DNA from 3 places in the Halomonas sp. NPDC076908 genome. Region 2 is predicted to be linked to each of the others. Evidence: predicted binding sites of a transcription regulator. Region 2 holds the regulator's gene; each other region holds the start of a gene.

Region 1 (7,440 bases), on a different contig from region 2:
ATTGGGTATAGCAGCAAGTTGACGTTAACGTCAACCAAACATCATAAGAGTAAACAAAATCTACAGCGCAACGTCAATTAGCCTTTCCATAGTGGGGTTTTGCTGACTATGCTTCGCCCATCAGGAGTGCCGTGCCTGACGGGTTGCTCACGGCATATGCTAAGTATGATGTGTTTAAACACAGGAAAACTTATATGCAAACCTTTAGCTGTCGCTGTGGCACTCCATTGTTCTATGAGAATACTCACTGCCTAACCTGCCAGTCTGAAGTTGGCTGGTGCCCCGCTTGTAGCAATATTGTGGCGATTGAGGCACTAGAGAGCGGTGGCTACCGTTGCACTCACTCAGGCTGTGATGCAACGTTAATGAAATGCCACAACTACAACGTTGAGAATGTTTGTAACCGCATGGTGGTGATGGAACAAGGTCATGCCGATACGCTATGCGACTGCTGCCGTTATAACGATGTTATTCCCGACCTTAACATCGACGGAAATCGCGAGCGCTGGGCCGCGCTTGAGGCGGCAAAACGGCGGCTGTTTCACACCCTGGATTTACTTAAGCTGCCCCATGGCACAGAAGAAGAGGCTATTGCCGTACCGCTAAGCTTTTCGTTTATGGCCGATGCGCTACCCGACCAAGGGCTATGGCGCTCTACCGCTAAACAAGAGAAGGTGTATACCGGTCATGCGTCGGGCCATATCACTATTAACGTTAAAGAAGCCGATGATGTTGAGCGCGAGCGTTTGCGGGTCGATATGAATGAGTCCCATCGTACCTTGATTGGCCATTTTCGCCACGAAATCGGCCACTACTACTGGGATGTGCTGGTTAAAGAGCGCGATGAAGAAGCTTGCCGTGCAGTGTTTGGTAATCACCACCGCCCCAGCTATTCAGAAGCACTTGAGCAGTATTATCAGCAGGGGGCCCCCGCTGATTGGCCGTCCCGTTTTATCTCCGCTTACGCCACCATGCACCCTTGGGAAGATTTTGCCGAAACCTTCGCTTACTATTTAGATATGGTGGCAGTGTTAGATACGGCCCTGCATATGGGTATTACCCACGTTGAGTACGATGGCTCGCTTGATAGCATGCTGATTGCCTTCCATCAGGTAGGCATGGCAGTCAACGAACTTAACCGCGATATGGGCCTGCTTGATTTAGCCCCGGCGGTACTTGCACCACCGGTGCGTGAGAAGCTGGCGTACCTGCATAAAATCATTCAGGACGCCAACCCCGTAGAACGTTAGTCGCCGATGAGTTAGTCGTTATCGTTATCACCCGTGTGGCTTTGACTTTGGCTCTGACTTTGAGTTTGCGTCACGCGGGGCACACTATCGTCATTGACAAAATAGGTCGCACTTAGCGTATCGTGAATAGCAGCAAAGCCAATTTGAAGTTCGTCGATAAAGGCATGTAACTTACTGGGCGAGTGAGCTAGCGCTTGGATATCGGCATCCACTACGTCGGCTCGCACCAACGAAACCGTCGCTGCTGGCCGGTCCTGTCGTGGCAGTAACGTCAGTTCATGACCCAGCGTCTCTAAGCTACAGGCAATTGAACGTGGAAGGTTCGGATCTTGTAATAAGAAGCGCAGCACATCGGGTCCTCGTACGCGTAAGCGCACCTGCTGGCGGTACATTTGATAAGCGGTGAGTGATTTCAGGACGCTCATCCACTGCAGGTTTTCAAATGGCAGCAGCTCTTCAGGGTTTTGTGGCAGTAGGCTGGCTGAGCGTACATCCACGATGCGTGTGGTCATGTCCGCGCGCTCTAACTGACGCCCTAACTCAATAAAGGTGCGCGCCGGGCCATGACTCAAGGTACCTTCAATAAGACCTGTCAGCCCCTGGCAGCCGCGAATCACACTTTTAAGAAAACTGTCTCTGCGCCGAGGACTCACACCATTTTCAGCGTGATCGGCCACACTCAGATAGAGCTGATTGACCTCTTCCCAAATTTCACGAGGCACCACATCCCGGGTGGTTCTTAAGTTCTCGCGAGCACTCGCGAGCGCCGAGATAATCGAAATATCATTGTCGGCATCGGCGCATAAAAAGTGTACGACATTGCGCTCATCAAAGGTGGCGTGACGGGCTGTAAACGTTTCCAAACTGCCGGTCATTTCAATAAGCGGCGCCCAGCCCAACGGTAAGCGACCGGGCAAATCAAGCATAAGGTGGCTATTGACGCTCAGTAATCGTGCGGTATCTTCTGCACGCTCAATATAACGCGCCATCCAGTAGAGGTTCTCTGCAACGCGTGACAGCATGGCGTTAGGCTCCTTTCACCGCGGCCTCTGCCGCCTTTTCGTCAGTTTCCACAATCCAGGTATCTTTGCTACCACCGCCCTGGGAGGAGTTCACCACGAGAGAGCCCTCGATTAACGCCACCCGCGTAAGACCACCGGTAGTCACGTGAATCTCAGGACCTGAAAGAATAAAGGGCCGCAAATCAACATGGCGCGGCTGAGGCAAACCATTGGTTAACGTGGGTGTGGTGGAAAGATCGAGGGTGGGCTGGGCCATGTAGTTACGTGGATTGGCCTTGATCAACCGAGCAAACTCCTCCCGAGTCTCTTTGGTCGAGCGTGGACCAATCAGCATCCCATAGCCGCCTGACTCATTGGCGGGCTTCACGACCAGTTCATCCAAGTGATCAAGCACATAGCGGCGATCATCTTCAAACATGCACAGATAGCTCGGCACATTAGGCAACAGCGGCTCTTGGTCGAGGTAGTAGCGAATCAAAGCGGGCACAAAAGCATAGACAACTTTATCATCCGCCACCCCGGCACCTGGCGCATTGGCTAAGGCTACTTTTCCTGCCCGCCAAGAGCGCATTAGGCCCGCTACTCCTAGCATTGATTCAGGATTAAACGCTTCCGGATCTAAAAACTCATCGTCAACGCGACGGTAAATGACATCGACGCGACGGCGCCCTTCTACGGTGCGCATATAAACCACGTCATCGTCATCGACGACCAAGTCACTGCCTTGTACCAGCTCCACCCCCATTTGCTGAGCAAGATAGGCGTGTTCAAAGTAGGCGGAGTTATAAATACCAGGGGTTAGCACCACCACCTGCGGGTCATCCCCAGGGCGTGGCGACATCGCAGCCAGCATGTCGTAAAGATTGGCCACATAGTCATCGACCGGCAGGATTTTGCCTGAGGCAAACAGCTCCGGCAGAACGCGCTTTGTGACGTTGCGATTTTCCAGCATGTAGGAGACGCCGGAAGGAATGCGCAGATTATCTTCCAGCACATACAGGGTACCATCGCCACCGCGCACTAAGTCGGAGCCACAAACATGAGCCCAAACGCCATGGGGCGGGTTAATGCCAACACACTGAGGACGAAAATTAACCGACTGTGCCAGCACTTCAGCGGGCAATACCTTGTCCTTAATAACTTTTTGGTCGTGGTAAAGGTCATCAATAAATAAATTAAGTGCTTGAACGCGCTGCTTGAGACCCGCCTCTGTTTTACGCCATTCACTGGCGGGGATGATGCGCGGCACGATATCAAAGGGCCAGGCGCGGTCGATCATTGCGCCTTCCGAATAAACTGTGAAGGTAATTCCCATGGTACGTATAGCAATCTCTGCGGCGGTTTTCCGCTCGGCTAACTCTTCTGCGCTAAACTTTGCCAACATGTTGCACAATTCACCCGCTGACTCGCGTGGCTGACCGGGTGCAGCCATCAGCTCATCGTAATAGTCACGACACGCATAGTTATTCCAATTCACTTGGCTCATGGGCGCTCTCCTGGCGCTGGGGTGGAAGCGGCAACTTCCTTAATGCTCAGTGTAGGCCTGCCGCGCGCAAAACAATCAAACATTTAAGAGCAATATACGTACCATCTTTTGCGATATTTCAACGTTTGCTTACTCAAACGCTACTTGACAGGAAGTTTGACTGAAAACATTTGGTTAATTGCTTCATTTTAGTGCATTAAAACAGCCTCACTTTGGTGCATAGACTCTTTTCCACTTTACTTAAACGGCTTAATTAATATACCGGCTGCAAAAAAGTAAAAGTGGAACGATACTTGCCAAATATTTAGTTATTCCTTAGCTCAACCGACTTTCCGGTTGATAATGGCTCTTTTGAGGGTGGCCCATGACCATTCGCGTTGCCTTGTATCATCGTACGACTTACCACTTTGACCGCCCAGTGCGTCTTTCGCCCCACGTTATTCGGCTGCGTCCGGCGCCCCACTGCCGTACCCACATTGAGGCGTACTCGCTCAAAGTCTCCGGTGATGACCACTTTTTGAACTGGCAACAGGATCCTTTCGGCAACTTCAACGCACGGGTGGTTTTCCCCGAACCGCGTAAAGAGCTGACGATTGCGGTCGAGCTAATTGCCCCAATGACCGTCATTAACCCCTTTGATTTCTTCTTGGATGACATTGCACAGAAAATTCCTTTTACCTACCCAGATGCGTTACGCCAAGAATTAAGCCCGTATTTAGAGATTACTGAATCTGGGCCGCAGCTAATGGAGTGGCTTAAAGCCGTTCCTCGGGAACCCACTACCACGGTCGATTTTTTGGTCGCGCTAAACCAGCGCTTGCAGAACGATATTGGCTATCTTGTACGCCTAGAGCCCGGCGTGCAGAGCTGCGAAGAAACGTTAACGCTAGCCAGCGGTTCGTGTCGCGACAGCGCTTGGTTGTTAGTGCAAATTTTCCGCCACCTTGGTCTAGCCGCACGCTTTGTCTCGGGCTATCTCATTCAGCTCAAGTCGGATGTCAAAGCGCTGGATGGCCCCAGCGGCAGCGAGGTGGATTTTACTGACCTACACGCCTGGACCGAGGTATTCCTACCCGGCGCAGGCTGGGTGGGGCTGGACCCCACATCAGGCCTGTTTGCAGGTGAAGGCCATATACCGCTCGCCGCAACACCCACCACCGGCAGTGCGGCGGCCATCACCGGATTTTCGGATAAGTGCGAAGTTACTTTCGATGTGACCATGCAAGTGGAGCGTATCCACGAAGACCCGCGCGTTACCAAGCCCTACAGCGATGAGCAGTGGCAGCGTATCTGCGCCCTCGGCGACGAGGTGGATGCCGAACTGCTCCAGGAAGATGTACGCCTCACCATGGGCGGGGAGCCCACGTTTGTATCGATCGACGATATGGAGAGCCCACAGTGGAATACCGAAGCCTTGGGCGATCACAAGCGAGAGCGTGCGGAGGCACTGCTAACGCGCCTGCGAGCCGCCTATGCGCCTGGTAGTGCCATTCAGCAACAGCAAGGCAAGTGGTATCCCGGCGAACCGTTGCCGCGTTGGGCGCTGGCCTGCTACTGGCGTAAAGATGGCGTACCACTTTGGCGCGACCCAAAATGGCTGGCCTGCCTGGAAGGCGCCCCTGAGGTCAACGCTGACGATGCGATGGCTCAACGCTTTCTCAAGGCACTCAGTGAGCGCTTAGGCGTGGCCGAGCGCTACTGGATTCCAGCCTATGAAGACGCTTACTACTACCTTTGGAAAGAGCAGTCGCTGCCCGTTCAGGTTGACCCGCGCAAAACCAATCTCAAAGATGATGCTGAACGCCACCGTTTAGCGCGGCTATTGGAGCAAGGTTTAGACGAGGTTGTAGGCTATGCCTTACCCCTGCGCCACTCCATCAGCCAAGCTCACCGCTGGGAGAGTGGCCGCTGGCCGCTCAAGCGTGACCACCTTTTCCTGGTACCCGGCGACTCACCTATGGGCCTGCGTTTACCGCTTTCGGCACTGCCTTGGGCAGCCCCTGAAGAGCAAGCTCAGCCAGAATCGCTGTTTGCTCCACGCCCGGAGCTCGGTGATATTCACGGCGAAGTGGCCCGTCGTAACGCTGAACAGCTGCATATCAGCGATGCTGAACGCCTAGGTCGCTCTAGCCACCCAAGCCCATCACATCCTGAAGGCGAATCCGTTCAACAGCAGCCGCGGGCAGATGCCGACAGAGAAAGTGGCATTATTCACACCAGCTTGTGTGTTGAGCCGCGTGATGGCCGCCTGCATATTTTCCTGCCCCCGCTCACTAACCTAGAGCATTATCTTGATTTGCTCAGCACCGTTGAAGAGTGTGCTAAAGAGCTTGCATGCCCTGTGATGGTCGAGGGCTACTCTCCACCCCGGGACCCGCGCCTAGAAAACTTTATGATCACCCCCGACCCAGGCGTGATCGAAGTCAACATTATGCCCGCCGCCAGTTGGCAAACCTTAGTGGCACAAACTGAACGCCTCTATGCTGAGGCGCGGGAAACTCGCTTAGGTACCGAGAAATTTATGCTGGATGGGCGCCACACCGGTACCGGTGGCGGTAACCATGTGACCCTGGGCGGGATTACCCCGGAAGATTCGCCGTTTTTACGCCGACCCGATTTGCTGGCCAGCCTCGTCACCTTCTGGCAGCATCACCCAAGCCTCTCTTACCTTTTTTCAGGTTTGTTTATTGGCCCGACCAGTCAAGCGCCGCGGGTGGATGAAGCCCGCCATGAAGCGCTATACGAATTGGAAATCGCCCTGCAGCAAATGCCCGAAGGCGAGGTTGTGCAGCCTTGGCTGGTAGATCGTTTATTGCGCCACCTGCTGACTGACTTAACCGGCAACACACATCGAGCCGAATTCTGTATTGATAAGCTCTATTCGCCAGATAGCGATAGTGGTCGCTTAGGCCTACTGGAACTACGCGGCTTCGAGATGCCGCCCCATGCCCGCATGGGCTTAATGCAGATGTTGCTGATCCGCGCCCTCGTAGCACGCTGCTGGAAAACCCCCTACCGGGCCAAGCCAGTACGTTGGGGCAGTGCATTACAAGATCGCTGGATGCTCCCCCACTACCTATGGAGTGACCTTGACGATGTATTAGGGGACTTGCGTCAACACGGATTTGATTTTGATCTGGAGTGGTTTGCCCCGTTCCTAGAGTTCCGTTTTCCGCTACATGGCCGCTTACATACTCCCATGCTGGATATCGAACTGCGTCAAGCCATCGAGCCCTGGCATGTGCTTGGCGAAGAAGCCTCGGCGGGCGGCACTGCCCGCTACGTTGACTCATCGGTTGAGCGCCTCGAAGTTAAAGTGAGCGGCATGAGCGGTGACCGTTATGTGGTTACCTGCAATGGGCGTCGTGTTCCTCTTTCGGCCACCGGCAGAAATGGCGAAGCCGTCGCGGGCGTGCGCTATCGTGCTTGGCAGCCGCCCTCGGCGCTGCACCCGCAGATTCCGATTCACGCACCGCTGGTGTTTGATGTGATCGACACTTGGAATCAGCGCTCGGTAGCAGGCTGCACCTATTATGTGGTACATCCGACAGGGCGTAACTTCGACACCTTCCCTGTCAATGCGTTTGAGGCTGAAGCCCGTCGATTAGGCCGCTTTAGTGATAGCGGCCATCGCCATGGTCACCAAGTACCCAAGGTGGAAACACCCAGCCTGGAACTGCCG
Region 2 (7,440 bases):
TGGTAACGGGCCAGAAGCGATGCAACGCGTCTCAATGATTGGTCACGACATGGCACTTGATACAGGGATTGGCGTGTGTGGGAAAGAGGGGCAGGGCGTACCGGTCGGTGTTGGTCAGCCCACCTTGAAATTGGATGAGCTGACCGTCGGTGGTACGCAGTCTTAAAGCGCTTTTTTAAAGGGGCTTTTTTTAAAGGGCTAAGGTCTCGCGCAGGTGTTTGAACAGCTTGCGTGAGCTGGTAGGCGGTTTGCCCTGTTCGCGCTCACGCTGAGCGTTGCGAATTAGTTGTCGTAGCGTTTGGCGGTCGGCATCGGGGTACTCTGCCATGAAAAGATCAACAGCATCATCGCCCTCATCAATTAAGCGTTCCCGCCATTTTTCGAGGCGGTGAAAAGCGTGGTCGCGTTGCTCCTGTTCTTGATCAATAGAGTCGAAGACGCCTTGAATGGCCGTGAGGTCTTCTTTACGAATTAATTTGCCGACGTACTGCATGTGCCGACGGCGGCCTTCATGGGAGCGTATGCGCGATGTTTCCTCGATAGCACGCAGCATATCGTCCGAGAGAGGAAAGCGGGCGCGCTCGGCTGGCCGCATAGCAATTAAAGTTTCCCCAAGTGCCTGTAAGGCATGCATTTCGCGTTTGAGTTGCGACTTGCTAGGGCGTTCTTCCTGGTCTTCTGTTTCAACAGGATCGGGACGTTGCTTTCGCATAATGTGACTCACTGACTAGATTCGTTGCAGCATTATACCAGCTGCGAGTACAACATTGATTAGCCGAAGACATTCTCTTGAAAGACGTTGGTTGAGAGACATTCGGTTGATAAAGGAGGTTATATGGCACAGGAATTTGATGCAGCGGCGCAGCAGTCATTATTGACCGCGCGGGCTGAAGAGGCGTTAGCGTTGGCAAAACGCTTAGGCGCGGATGCGGCTGAAGTAGGTGCAAGCGTTGACCAGGGCGTTGGGGTCAGCGTGCGCTTAGGTGAAGTAGAGACGGTTGAATTGTCGCGTGATCAAGGCATTGCCGTAACATTATATGTAGGTCAGCGTAAGGGCAGTGCATCATCTACCGATGCTAGCAGTGCCTCCATTCAGGCGGCCGTTGAGAAAGCGTTTGCTATCGCCCGATACACCGGGGAAGACCCGGCTGCTGGGCTGGCGGATGCTTCGCTAATGGCCACCGAACTGCCCGACCTAAAAGTGCACTACCCCTGGGCGTTAACAACCGATGAGGCGATTGAGCTAGCGCTTGCCTGCGAACAGGCTGGGCGTGAGGTTGAAGGGATTACTCAGTCCGATGGCGCTTCGCTCTCCAGCGGTGAAGGGGTTCGTGTCTATGCCAATAGCCATGGTTTTTTGGGCACTCAAAAAGGTAGCAGTCATTCTCTCTCCTGCATGCTGATTGCTCAGGATGCGGGCGGCATGCAGCGCGACTATGACTATACTTCTGGGCGAGATCCCCGCAGCTTGCGTGATCCTGCCGAGGTGGGTCAAGAGGCGGCTGCACGCACCCTGCGTCGGCTTGGGGCCAAGCGTCCCCCTACGGGTACGTTTCCAGTGCTGTTTGACCCCTCGTTAGCCGGTGGCTTGATAGGGCATTTACTTGGCGGTCTAGCCGGTGGGGCGTTATATCGGCAGGCGTCGTTTCTCTGCGATCGATTGGGAACGCCGCTATTTCCTGATTGGTTTAGCTTAGAGGAGCGCCCGATGGAAATCGGCGCTATGGCGAGTACGCCGTTTGATGGCGAAGGCGTGCAAACCCGCAATAACCGTTTTATCAATCAAGGCCGTATTGCAAGCTACATGCTGTCTTCTTACAGCGCGCGGCGATTAAATATGCAAACCACGGGGAATGCCGGTGGAGCCCGCAATGTTCGCCTGACGGCGCCATTACAGCCCCGTGATCACTTACTGAAAGAGATGGGGCGAGGTATTTGGGTAACGGAGTTAATGGGGCAGGGGGTCAACGGTGTTACCGGTGATTACTCACGTGGAGCAGCCGGCTTTTGGGTGGAAAACGGTAAGGTTCAGTACCCGATTGAAGAGTTCACTATCGCTAGCAATCTCGAGCGAATGTTTTCAGGATTGGTGGGGATAGGCGATGACACTGATACCCGCGGAAGTGTTCACACGGGTAGTTGGTTAGTTGATGCGATGACCGTTGCTGGTGACTAATAAGTAAAAGCGTAGCCTACTGATCTTCTTCAAATCGCGCTTCGAACAGCGCTTGAATTGCTTCAAGCGCTTGTTCTGCATCGTCGCCTTCAGCGTTGACTCTCAGCTCAGTGCCGCAGGGGGCGGCGAGCATTAGTAGCGACATGATATTGGCGGCGTCAGCGACCTGTTGCTGTTTATAAACACGTATTTTAGCCGTGAATTGTTGACCGCATTTGACCAGTTTGGTGGCCGCGCGGGCATGTAGTCCGCGCTGATTGGTAAGTGTGAGTATTCTTTCTGGCACCCTGGTTCCTTTTCGCCGAGTGGTGTCATTAATGGGTAGAAACGCTTAAGAAGTCTCTTGCCGTTTGTCGATGTGGGGGAGATTGGTTAACGGGAGCGCTGACTGATCGCTCAGCGTGTACTGCAAGCCTAACTCGCGATGACGCAGTTGCACCTCGCCCATTCGGGGTGCCAGCCTTTTCGCTAACTGTTCGACCATATACACCGAGCGATGCTGTCCGCCAGTGCACCCAATAGCTATGGTCATATAGCTGCGTTGGCTATTCTGGTAGGCGGGTAGCCAACGCTCAAGCCAAGCCTGAATATCATTGCTCATATCATCGACAATGGGATAACTGCTTAAAAAAGCCACAATGTTAGCGTCGCGGCCGGTAAATTGACGCAGCGTTGGATCCCAATAAGGGTTCGGCAGGCAGCGCACATCGAAGACCAAATCTGCATCCATGGGGACGCCGCGCTTATAACCAAATGATTCAAATGTTAGGGTAAGCTGATCGCGCCGCTGATGCGCGACCTGATCGGTAATGCGGCGACGTAAATCGTGTACCGACAATCGTGAGGTGTCGATCAGCAGGTCGGCCAAATCGCGAATGTCGTGTAGCGTTTCCTCTTCTTTATTAATTGCCTCTTCCAGCGTCATCTCGCTATCGCGGGTCAACGGATGCCTGCGCCGCGTCGCTGAGTAGCGTTCAAGAAGAATGCGAGCATCAGTGGTCAAATAAATGACTTGAAAATCTATTTGACGCTGGCGTAGCTCGTTCAATTGGGCGGGAAGGCGCTCTAGTGCGCCAGGCAAGTTGCGGGCATCAATGCTGACCGCCAAATGCGTGCGTTCGCCTTGGTCGCGTAATTCATCCACCAATGAACCCAGCAGCATGGCGGGAAGGTTATCAATGGCGTAGTAGCCAAGGTCTTCCAGCGCTTGTAAGGCGATGGATTTACCAGACCCCGAGCGGCCGCTAATGATCACCAGTTGCATTTAGACTCTCTTTGCTTTGAGCAGGCTGAGTTGATGGTAGCTACTAGACAAGCAGAGTTAGATAAGCAGAGTGCCTGAGACCATTGTTAGGGGGCTGACTGTTCACGAATTTTAGCGGTAATAAGATCGAGTAACTCGCGCTGGCTGCCTGCTTTGCGCAGTTGCTGGCGGGTATCCGCGTCATTCATGATAGTGGCCACTTGACCTAACAAGGACAGGTGCGTGTCATCTGCCTCTTCTGGTACGAGCAACACAAACACTAAATCAACTGGATCTCCGTCGATAGCATCAAAATCGATTGGCTCCGACAGCTTCAAGAAACCAGCGATTGGCGTTGAGCAGTGAGGGCTACGCGCATGAGGGATAGCCACACCGTTACCTATACCTGTACTGCCTAAGCGTTCTCTACCGATTAATCGGCTAAACACTTCTTGGCTATCTAGGCTGGGCGTGTTTTGGGCAATAAAGGTGCTGAAAAACTCCAGCACCCTTTTTTTGCTGCCCCCGGGCACATCGTATAGAACGCGTTCCGGGGGGAGTATGGTTTCCAACGTCATTGAATTAACGCACACCTGCGCCTTGGGCGCGAGCTTGTGCTTTTTCCTTGTGTTTAACGAGTTGACGATCAATTTTATCCGCTAAAGCATCAATCGCGGCATACATATCACTGTCGAGAGCTTCTGCATGTAGATCTGCACCTGCTGCGTGCAGTGTACAAGCGGCTTGCTGTCGCTCTTTTTCTACAGATAAGGTGACTTGCACCGTGGTTATATTGTCGTAATGACGCTCGACACGTTCAAGTTTTTCATTGACATAGTCACGCAAGGCGTCAGTCAGATCTACGTGATGACCAGTGATATTAACTTGCATTGACGTACTCCTTATCCATCGGACTGTACTTCGATTGTAACCCTTTTTGCCGCGTTGCAAAGCCCTTGTAGAGAGTTTACTTACTATTGATACAGCCTTAGCGTAAACGACGGCGTTCGCTAGAGGAGGGGATGCCCATGGCTTCGCGATATTTGGCTACCGTTCGGCGTGCAACCTGAATGCCACCCTCGTCTAAAAGCGTCACTAAACGGCTATCAGAGAGGGGTTTGCCAGGCGGCTCTTCGTTTATCAGCTTTTTTAGTCGTGCTCGAATGGCGGTGCTGGAGTGGCTATCGCCATCTTGACCGCTCACTTGGCTGGAGAAAAAGTATTTGAGTTCGAACACGCCGCGGGGCGTATGGATGTATTTCTGGGTAGTCACCCTAGATATGGTCGATTCGTGCATTTCTACCGCTTCCGCAATATCTGCCAATATCAGCGGCTTCATAGCCTCTTCGCCGTGTTCTAAAAAGCCAATTTGGCGGGTGATAATCTCGCGGCCCACGCGTAGCAGCGTATCGTTACGACTGGAAAGACTCTTAATTAACCAGCGCGCTTCTTGTAAATGCTCTTTTAAGAACTGATTGTCCTGACTTTTATCTGCGCGCTTAATCAAGCTTGCATAGTCAGGCTGAATACGCAGTCGTGGCAAGGCTTCTGGGTTGAGCTCCAGATGCCAGCCTTCGTTGTCGTGACGCACCACTAAGTCGGGAGTGATGTAGCTATCGTCAGTGACGCCATAAGCGCTTCCTGGGCGTGGGTCGAGACTGCGGATCAATAGGATGACATCGCCCAGCTGCTCATCATTTAGCCCCAGGCGGCGCTTTAATAAGCGCATATCGTCCTTACCAAGTGCTTCAAGAAATTGGCGGACAAGGCGGCGGGCAGGGACGAGTAGCGGTGTGTCATCGGGCAGTGCAGCCAACTGCAACATTAAGCATTCGCGCAGGTCGCGGGCAAAGATGCCGGTAGGTTCAAACTGCTGCAGTTTAAGCAGTATGGTCTCGATTTCGCGCTGGCTGAGGCCATCGATACCTTGGGCGCGCAGTCCTTCACGAATGTCGTTAAGCGGTTGGGTTAAATAACCATTGGCGTCTAGCGCATCGATCAGGCTTTCCGCAACTAAATGCTCACGGGGACTAAAATCGGTCATGGCGAGTTGCCACAGCAGGTGGCCGTGGAGACTTTGCCCTGCGGCCTGGCGCTCAAAGTCAGGGCCCTCGCCGCTGCTACCGCTCATGCTGCCCATGTCTTGGTAAGTATCCGACCAATCGCTGTCTACCGAAAGTTCGGTAGGGATACTCTCTGACCACTCTTCCTCTTTAGGCTCGCTGACAGCTTGTTCGCTGAACTCATCTTCTTGCTCCAGCATAGGGTTCGCGTCTAGCGCCTGCTGAATTTCTTGACGAAGGTCGAGCGTTGATAGTTGCAATAAGGCAATCGCCTGCTGCAACTGAGGCGTCATGGTCAGCTGTGTGCCGATACGCAACTGAAGAGAAGCTTTCATGACCATCTGAGAACCACTCGTTAATCGGAAAGGTTCACCCTAGTGCGAGTGGTGGCTGTGTGCAAGTGCAATAAGCATGCCATTGGTATAAAAATTATCGTAGAGCACTGATTAGAGGTGAAAAACAGCTTAGAGGCGAAAATCAGCACCCAAATAAACGTCTCGCACCTTCTGGTTGGTGAGAATTGACTCGGGAGAGCCACTGGCAATGATCTGGCCGTCGCCTACGATATAGGCGATATCGCAAATATCGAGGGTTTCACGTACGTTGTGATCAGTGATCAGCACGCCGATATGTCGCTGCTTTAGCGCACGAATAATGGTTTTAATATCGCCAACTGAGATGGGGTCAACCCCAGCAAAAGGTTCGTCAAGCAAAATAAAGGCAGGCTCCGTGGCTAGTGAACGGGCAATTTCGACACGTCGCCGCTCGCCGCCAGATAGGCTCATGCCTAAATTGTTGCGAATATGGGTGATATGAAAGTCTTCTAGCAAAGCTTCCAAGCGCGCTTCGCGCCCTGCACTGTCAAGCTCTTTGCGGGTCTCCAGAATCGCCATAATATTATCGCTAACCGATAGTTTGCGAAAAATTGACGCTTCTTGGGGAAGGTAGCCAATACCTGCCATTGCCCGCTCATGCATGGGTGCCCGGGTCAAATCCAGATCATCAATGCCGACCTTGCCCGCATCCGCTTTTACCAAGCCGACAATCATATAAAACGAGGTGGTTTTGCCTGCGCCGTTGGGCCCCAGTAAACCGACGACGCTACCTTGAGATATCTCCAGATTGATATCTTTAACCACCTGACGACGCTTATAGCTTTTAGCTAAGTGTTGGGCATAGAGGGTTTTTATCGGCGCAGTTTCAGCAGTTGCCACAAGCTGACTCCCTATTGTGCTGGCTGAAGGGTCATTCGGATGCGCTGCGGCTCGCTGCCGTCAACGTCTGAGCGTGCTTGAATCACTTCACGGTCAATAAAGTACTCCAACCGTCCACCGGTAAATCGATCATCCTCTTGGGTCAATTCAGCTTGATCAATTAACTCTACGCGGCGCTCTGCAACATGGTAAATGATGCGCCGGGCCCAGCCTTCAGTAGGGCCTTCCTGTCCTTCAGTTTGATGGCGCAGGTAGGCACGTTCGCCGGTAGATGTGGCAAGTGAGAGCTCACCTGCGTCGTTGCGTTGGATTTCCACACGATCACCTCGTAGCTGCATTTCACCTTGTCGAATATCGACATCGCCGGTGTAAACGGCAGTACCAGCACGTTGATCCAGGTCTAAGCGATCGGCTTCTACTTCCACCGGTGCCTGCTGCTGGGTAGGGCTGGACTGGGCCCCCGCAGATAGCGGTACCGCGAGCGCAATAAGAGCGGTGCAGATAAGTGTTTTCATGGCGACTCCTGTTAACGTTGTGTGGCAGGGGGGTGCGTGCCGCGCACATTGTCAGTTAAGCGGACCTGGCTATCGTTAAGCCATGCATCCATACGTGAAGCGCTCATCTGCTGTGGGGGCTGCTGCAGCAAAACGGGTGTTTCACTCCAAGCATGCTGATTTAGCCCATCATAGTGCAATAACTCTGTATCAAGTTGCCAGCCTTCGTCAGGGGCAATCAGTCGAGCTG
Region 3 (7,440 bases), on a different contig from region 2:
AATGTAGCAATGACCGCGCGGCATATCTGTTTAAGTCAACAATTACCACGTTGAACAGATTCTGTTCCCGCACATGCCGCGCATGAAGTAATGCACGATGCGCTATAGCCGTTTGACGCAAAGCTTCAACTGGGGGGAGGCACCTCTTTAAAAAGTGGCATGGTCGTTTGCTCAAACAGCAGGGTGAAGTCTTTGTTTGTTCCAGTTCAAGGGACGAATTCCATGCACAACGTCGAAGAACCTATATTTGATTGTCCATGCTGGGTAGGCCTAAGTTAAATGATTTGCTTTTAAGTTATTCTGAATAAACGATGTTAATCGATTGATTAGTTAAGTTTTAATTTTCAATGGAGTATTGATGGTCGTTGATCAGGAATCCTGAGATTTTGATCCGCGCGGAGGTTTTAGCCCGTAAGTTTGCAGGCGACGTACGACGCTGGACTGGCTAATGCCCAAACGTTTAGCGATGGCGTAGGTGCTAGGGAGTTTGCGGCTGAGCGCATCGAGTGTTTCGCATTCGAGTCGAGATAAGTACTGCTTAAGGGTTTCATGAGGCTCTAGTGCTGCAGTAATAGGAAGGGAGGGGCCCTGCAAGCTTTTATCGTAACTATTTGCCGCGTGGGAATGAAACACAGGCACTTCGATCTGATCGGTGGGGCTTGAGAGCCAGGCTCTTTCTAACCAGTTTTCCAGTTCGCGAACATTGCCTGGCCACTCGCTACCCATCAGTGTCGACCACACTCGCGTATCGAGAATTTTTTGTCGTCCATAGCGTTGATTAAGCCGTCCCAGGCAGGCTTCTACTAGTACGGGGATATCTTCACGGCGATCCCGCAGCGGCGGTAGCGTCACCGGGATAACGTTGAGCCGATAGTACAAATCTAGACGAAACAGCCCGGCTTCTAACTGCTTGGCTAAATCCTGATTGGTAGCCACCACCAAACGGAAATCGACGCGTCGAGTGCGAGTGTCACCCAAGCGGGTCAGGCTGCCATCTTGAATCACTTTGAGCAGTTTGGTTTGCATCAGCAGCGGCAGCTCACCAATCTCATCTAAAAACAGCGTGCCGCCTTCGGCTTGCTCTAATAATCCCGCCTTGCCCTGGCGCGCCGCGCCGCTAAACGCGCCGGGCTGATAGCCAAACATCTCAGATTCAAATAGGTTCTCTGGAATCGCTGCACAGTTAACTTCAATAAAGGGGCCGTCGCAGCGCTGGCTCCAGCGATGTAGCTGCTTAGCAAACGCCGTCTTACCCACGCCGGATTCACCCAGCATCAACACATTGGCATCCGAAGGTGCCACGCGCTTAAGCAGCAAGGCAATTTCGCGCATTATGCTACTGCGCACTTGTAAGTTATCCAGCGCATCATCCAGCGCTTGCTCTTCGGCATCCGGCGCTGCTTGGCTGCGCTTAAGGTGTTCGTTGAAGCGTTTTTGGAGTAGGGCATATTCGTCTTGCAGCAACTGGAGGTCAGTTAAATCCCGCGAGCGACTGATAATGCGTTCCAGTTTGCCATTCACGAACACCGGATAGGCTTCTGCAATGACGCGGCGGCCTGTACCTGTGACTTGCATCAATTGCGCGGGCCGACGGGTACGTATGACGTCCATTGTGATTGAGGGCTTCAATACCCCAGCCGCCTGAAGCTGTTGAACGCTGCTGGAAAGCAGCTCTTCACGTGACATTCCATAAACCGCTTCGGCCCCTGGGCTGACATCCACGATTTGCCCATTCCCACTGACGATAAAGAAGTGGTCATTGGCAATTTCTACGATGGTTTGCAGTACGTGCTTGTCTATTTCACTCATTCCGTTTCTCTCACGCCATCTCTCTTATGGCAGACAGCTTTGCACAAATGATTCATAAATGAATGATCAATTCATTTATGAATCATTCTGTGTGCGATTGATTCATTTTTGCATCGTTAGTCCGTTAATTCTACCAGTATATCGCTATCGTAGGGTTGGCACGTTCTGTGCACATTTAAGAGCATCATCAGAAGATATTAAGAGTGCGCTGGCCACTTCGATTTAGCCCCTATCAGCGCCATAACAACGCCAAGGAGATAACGATGTCGGAGTCTAATCAGCCTTTGGGCGGCAACTCCATGCCGCGCTTTGCAGGTCCTGCTACGATGATGCGCCTGCCTACGCAAGAGACCGCCCAAGGGCTGGATGCCGCCTTTATTGGCATTCCCATGGATATCGGTACCTCAAACCGCCCCGGCACGCGCCTCGGCCCGCGGCAGATTCGCGATGAGTCGCGCATGCTGCGCCCCTACAATATGGCGACCCGCGCCGCTCCCTTTGAAAGCTTACAAGTGGCCGATATCGGCGATGTACCGATCAATACCTTCCACCTGCCAAAAAGCGTCGACATCATCACGGCCTTCTATGACAAGGTGTTAAAGCATGACTGTATTCCACTGACGCTAGGCGGCGAGCACACGCTGACGCTGCCGATTTTGCGCGCGATGGCAAAAAAACACGGTCCGGTGGGGTTGATCCATATCGATGCCCACGCCGATGTGAATGAGCATATGTTTGGCGAGCCGATTGCCCACGGTACGCCGTTTCGTCGTGCCCAGGAGGAGGGTCTGCTGGCCCACAACAAGGTTGTACAAATCGGCCTGCGCGGGACCGGTTACTCCCCTGAGGATTTCGACTGGTGCCGCGAGCAGGGATTTCGTGTGGTGCAGGCTGAGGAGTGCTGGCATCGCTCACTGGCACCGCTGATGGCCGAAGTGCGCGAAAAGATGGGCGATATTCCGGTGTATATCAGCTTTGATATTGATGGACTGGACCCCTCGGTCGCGCCCGGTACTGGCACGGTGGAAATGGGCGGCCTGACCTCTGCCCAAGGGCTCGAGATTGTTCGCGGCGCGGCGGGGTTGAACATTGTCGGCGGTGACTTGGTTGAAGTATCGCCGCCCTATGATCCCAGCGGCAACACCGCGCTAATGGGCGCCACGCTGCTGTACGAGATGCTCTGCGTCCTGCCGGGCGTGAAGCGCGGCGACTAAGTCACTGTTAAAAAATTTAGGTTCAAAAAAGCGTTGATCTAACAAAGCGCTAGTAAAAAAGACATATGGCAGGAAGAACTCCTTCCTGCCACGACGCCGCCAGCCCACCTCGAATAGTCACTTCCAATGGGTGAATCCTATGTCTTATAGCAACGTTAAAACGGAACAGCCGAGCCCGTCGACACCGATACCTCCCGCACACTTACTGAAATTTCTGATTCCCTCCATCATTGGGGTATTGCTGTTTTTGGTTCCCTTCCAGATCGGTGATTCTATTAATATTGGCATGGGTATTATGGCGGATGGCTTACAAACCCTGCTTGGGGGAGCGCTACCCGCTATCGCGATGGTTGTGCTTTGCCTGTCGGTGGTAGTGACGCTATACGTCAAAGTAGCCCAACCGACCTGGGCACAAAGTGGCCCCTTTCACGATATGTTCGATGTGGGCGCAATTTGGATAGCGATGCGCGTGTTAGGCGCCATTTTTGTCATCATGACCTTTTTTCAGTTCGGCCCTGAGTTTGTCACCGCTTCATTTACCGGTGGTGTCATGCTCAATGATTTGGCGCCGGTGCTACTGACATTTTTCTTCTTTGCTGCAGTGTTGCTGCCGTTTTTGGTCGAATTCGGTTTTATGGAGTTTATCGGCACCATGGTACGCAAGCCGTTCCGGTTTATCTTTAATCTGCCGGGTCGCAGTGCTATCGATGCCACAGCTTCATGGATGGGATCGGGTACGGTAGGCGTGCTGATTACCGCCCAGCAGTACGAACAAGGCTATTACAATGGCCGTGAAGCTTCGGTGATTGCGACCAACTTTTCAGTCGCCTCCATCGCTTTCAGTCTGTTAGTGATCAACTTCATTGACCTTAACCACCTCTTTGTACAGTTCTACTTAACGGTGGTGGTATCAGGCTTAATCGCCGCGGTTATCGTCTCGCGGATTCCACCGCTGTCGCGTAAATCCGATGACTACTATGAGCCGGTTGGCTGTCAGTTGAGCGAAGAGCGTACTGAAAATGTCGGCCTATTCCGCTACAGCCTGTTGCAGGCCACCCGCCGTGCAGGCAGTGCGCCAGGGCCTCGAAAGTTAGCCCGTTTAGCGCTACTCAACGTGATTGATATCTTCCTAACGCTGTTACCGCTGGTATTTGCCATCGGCACTGTGGCGCTGATTTTGGCCGAGTTTACCCCGCTGTTTACCTGGCTCTCTTACCCCATGATTCCGGTGCTGGAACTGTTGCGTATCCCTGAGGCGCAAGCGGCTGCGCCTGCTACGCTAGTGGGCTTTGCCGATATGTTCCTGCCTGCGGTGCTGGCGACCAATATCGAAAGCGAGCTGACTCGCTTTGTCATTGCCTGTCTCTCCATGACACAGCTGGTTTACATGTCGGAAATCGGTGCGCTGCTGCTCAAGTCGAAGATTCCCATCAAGTTCTGGGAGCTGGCGGTGGTGTTCTTACTGCGTACTGCGATTACACTGCCGATCATCGCCTTTATGGCCCATACGTTTTTCTTCTAAGGGGCTATTTATGAAGGATAGACAGACCATGACCTGCGCCGAATTGCTGATCTGCCTGCTGCGCGATACCTATGGCGTACGCGCGCTGTTCGGTATTCCCGGCGTACACACCGTGGAGCTCTACCGAGGGCTTGAGAACAGCGATGTTCAGCACATCACCCCACGCCATGAGCAGGGCGCGGGGTTTATGGCCGACGGCTATGCACGGGCTAGCGGCCAGCCAGGTGTCTGCCTGATTATCACCGGGCCAGGGATGACCAATATCGCCACCGCCATGGGCCAAGCCCTGGCGGACTCGATTCCCATGCTGGTGATCTCCAGCGTTAACCGCCGCGATACTCTGGGCTTGGGCCAGGGGCGGCTGCACGAGCTGCCCAGCCAGCAGCAGATGATCAGCGGCGTGGCACGCTTTAGCCACACGCTGCTGGATGCCAACACGCTGCCGGAAGTGCTGGCCCGCGCGTTTGCCATCTTCAAGGGTGCGCGCCCAGGCCCGGTGCATATTGAAATCCCTATTGATCTATTCAATGCGCAGGTCAAGGTGCCAGTGAGTTGGCAGGCGCCTACGCTGTATAGAGCAGCGCCCGATCCAGAAGGGATTGCTGAGGCCGCTCGCTTATTAAAAGCAGCGAAGCAGCCCTTGGTGCTATTAGGCGGTGGCTGTGTCTCCGCGCCAGAGGCAGCGCGAGCATTAGTAGAAAAGCTTGATGCGCCAACGGTGACCACTATTAACGCCAAAGGGCTGCTAGGCCGCGACCATCCGCTGGATTTGGGCGCTAACGCCGCGCTACCCGCTGTACGTGAACTCGCGGCCAACGCCGATGTGATTTTGGCGGTAGGCACTGAGCTGGGTGAGACCGATTACGACGTGGTGTTTGACGACGGTTTTCATCTCCATGGCACGCTGATACGTATCGATCTCGATCCTGAACAGCTGGTGCGCAATCAGCGTACGACGCTTGGCTTAGTCGGCGACGCTGGGCGTAGCCTTGAGCTGCTGCTTGAACACTTTACTGCCCCCTTGCAGCGCAATGGCGTTGAACGAACGACCGCGGCGTTAAGCGCGCTCAATTTGCTAGACGATCCTGCGTTTGCCGACTTCGTGCCACTTTATAAAACCCTAGCCTACTATCTCCCCGAAGCAATTCTGGTGGGCGATTCCACCGCCCCGGTATATGCCGGTAATCATTTAGTGAGTCAGTCAGCGCCACGGCGTTATTTCAATGCTTCAACGGGTTACGGCACTTTGGGCTATGGGTTGCCAGCGGCGCTGGGCGCGCAGCTTGCGCGACCGGATCTACCCGTGGTGGCGCTAGTGGGTGATGGTGGGATGATGTTTACGCTTTCTGAACTAGCCACGGCGGTAGAAGAGCGCCTGCCAGTGGTGATTGTGCTGTGGCACAACGCAGGCTATGAAGAGATTCGCCGCTATATGGATGCTCATGGCGTGGCGCGCTTGGGTGTAGATATTCAAGCGCCTAACTTCCTCACCCTGGCTGAAGGTTTCGGCTGCCCTGGCATGCTAGTGGAAAGCCCCGCTGAGCTTGCCAAGGCGCTTGCTAACCGCGTACCCACCGGGCCTTTACTGATCGAAATTGACGCCGCTGCCTGGCAGCGTGCGTGTGCATTTTCTGACTAGGATATTTCCATGCAGTCACTCAGCGAGCAGTTAATTAATAATCTGTTTATCAATAAGCAATTTATCAATAACCAGTGGGTCGCATCTTCGGGAACTCGACTGCTCGACGTGATGAACCCTTTTAGCGAAGAGCGCATTGCTCAAGTGACGGCGGGGGATGCGGCAGATGTAAACGCCGCGGTAAACGCCGCCCAGCAGGCGCAGCCCGCTTGGCAAGCGCTGGGCGGTGCCGCTCGGTCACGCTATTTGGATGGGCTTGCGGATGGTTTGGAAAGTCGTCGGGAGGCACTTATTACCCTGTCAGCGACGAATAATGGTAAGCCACTAGCAGAAGCAGGGATTGATCTAGACGATGCTATTGCCTGCTACCGCTACTACGCGAAACAGGCCAAAGCGCTGGATGCTCGCCAAGGCGAGCTGGTTAGCGTCGAGATGGAAGGTGTTGAGGCGCGTACGTATCACGACCCCGTTGGCGTCGTGGGGCTGATTACCCCGTGGAATTTCCCGTTAGTCACTAGCGCCTGGAAACTGGCACCCGCCTTAGCGGCCGGTTGTACGGTGGTGCTTAAACCCTCTGAAGTGACACCAATGCCAGAACAGGTGCTGGCCGAGATCGCCCTGGAAATTAAGCTGCCCGCTGGGGTGCTGAACCTTCTAAATGGCGATGGTGAGGGCATCGGCGCGCCGCTGACCAATCACCCTGGCGTGGATAAAATCTCCTTCACCGGTAGTAATCGTGTCGGTGAAGCGGTGATGCAAGCCGCTGCCGCACGCACTGCCAGCGTATCGCTTGAACTCGGCGGGAAATCACCGATTTTGGTGATGGAAGACGCCGACCCTGCCCAAGCCGCCGACTGGGTGATGGCCGGTATCTACTTCAATGCCGGGCAAATATGCTCTGCCACTTCACGGTTATTGGTGCATGAAGAGGTAGCGGAAGCACTCTATGCCGCCCTCGCCGAGCGTATGGATGCGCTTACGCTGGGCGACCCACTAGCAGAAGGCACCGACTTAGGGCCACTAACCAGTACCAAACAGCGCGATGCGGTACAGCGTTATTTGGACATTGCTGAACAGGAAGGTCTTACAGCAGTGCGGGATGTGCAACACCGCACTCTGCCAGAGAAAGGCTACTTTTTAGCACCAACGCTTTACCGCGACGTACCGGTAGAGAGCCGCCTATGGCAGGAAGAGATTTTTGGCCCGGTGCTCTGCGGTCGCAGTGTGGCAAGCGAAGCCGAAGCTATTCAGCTTGC

The links. Region 2 encodes sigma-54, which starts transcription at its own class of promoters, with help from an activator protein. Its sites were predicted from a motif close to TGGCACNNNNNTTGCTNT; they were not measured.
Region 1: a site for sigma-54 is predicted at 3,845-3,862, ahead of ACQKE4_RS11450 (circularly permuted type 2 ATP-grasp protein). Genes of this name have one in related genera too.
Region 3: a site for sigma-54 is predicted at 1,966-1,983, ahead of speB (agmatinase). Genes of this name have one in related genera too.

The regions. Positions count from the first base shown of each region.
Region 1 is NZ_JBNNIW010000017.1:14,257-21,696, reverse strand. Features, by position in the region: gene ACQKE4_RS11460 (zinc-binding metallopeptidase family protein) at 195-1,250, shown strand; gene ACQKE4_RS11455 (alpha-E domain-containing protein) at 1,262-2,272, opposite strand; gene ACQKE4_RS11450 (circularly permuted type 2 ATP-grasp protein) at 2,277-3,758, opposite strand; gene ACQKE4_RS11445 (DUF2126 domain-containing protein) at 4,123-7,440, shown strand, end outside.
Region 2 is NZ_JBNNIW010000006.1:85,522-92,961, reverse strand. Features, by position in the region: gene tldD (metalloprotease TldD) at 1-166, shown strand, start outside; gene yjgA (ribosome biogenesis factor YjgA) at 191-712, opposite strand; gene pmbA (metalloprotease PmbA) at 836-2,176, shown strand; gene ACQKE4_RS05290 (HPr family phosphocarrier protein) at 2,193-2,462, opposite strand; gene rapZ (RNase adapter RapZ) at 2,508-3,440, opposite strand; gene ptsN (PTS IIA-like nitrogen regulatory protein PtsN) at 3,527-3,997, opposite strand; gene hpf (ribosome hibernation-promoting factor, HPF/YfiA family) at 4,002-4,310, opposite strand; gene ACQKE4_RS05270 (RNA polymerase factor sigma-54) at 4,408-5,823, opposite strand; gene lptB (LPS export ABC transporter ATP-binding protein) at 5,947-6,696, opposite strand; gene lptA (lipopolysaccharide transport periplasmic protein LptA) at 6,708-7,211, opposite strand; gene lptC (LPS export ABC transporter periplasmic protein LptC) at 7,223-7,440, opposite strand, start outside.
Region 3 is NZ_JBNNIW010000001.1:43,818-51,257, reverse strand. Features, by position in the region: gene ACQKE4_RS00220 (sigma-54 interaction domain-containing protein) at 370-1,809, opposite strand; gene speB (agmatinase) at 2,073-3,023, shown strand; gene ACQKE4_RS00210 (YjiH family protein) at 3,163-4,545, shown strand; gene ACQKE4_RS00205 (5-guanidino-2-oxopentanoate decarboxylase) at 4,556-6,184, shown strand; gene ACQKE4_RS00200 (aldehyde dehydrogenase family protein) at 6,194-7,440, shown strand, end outside.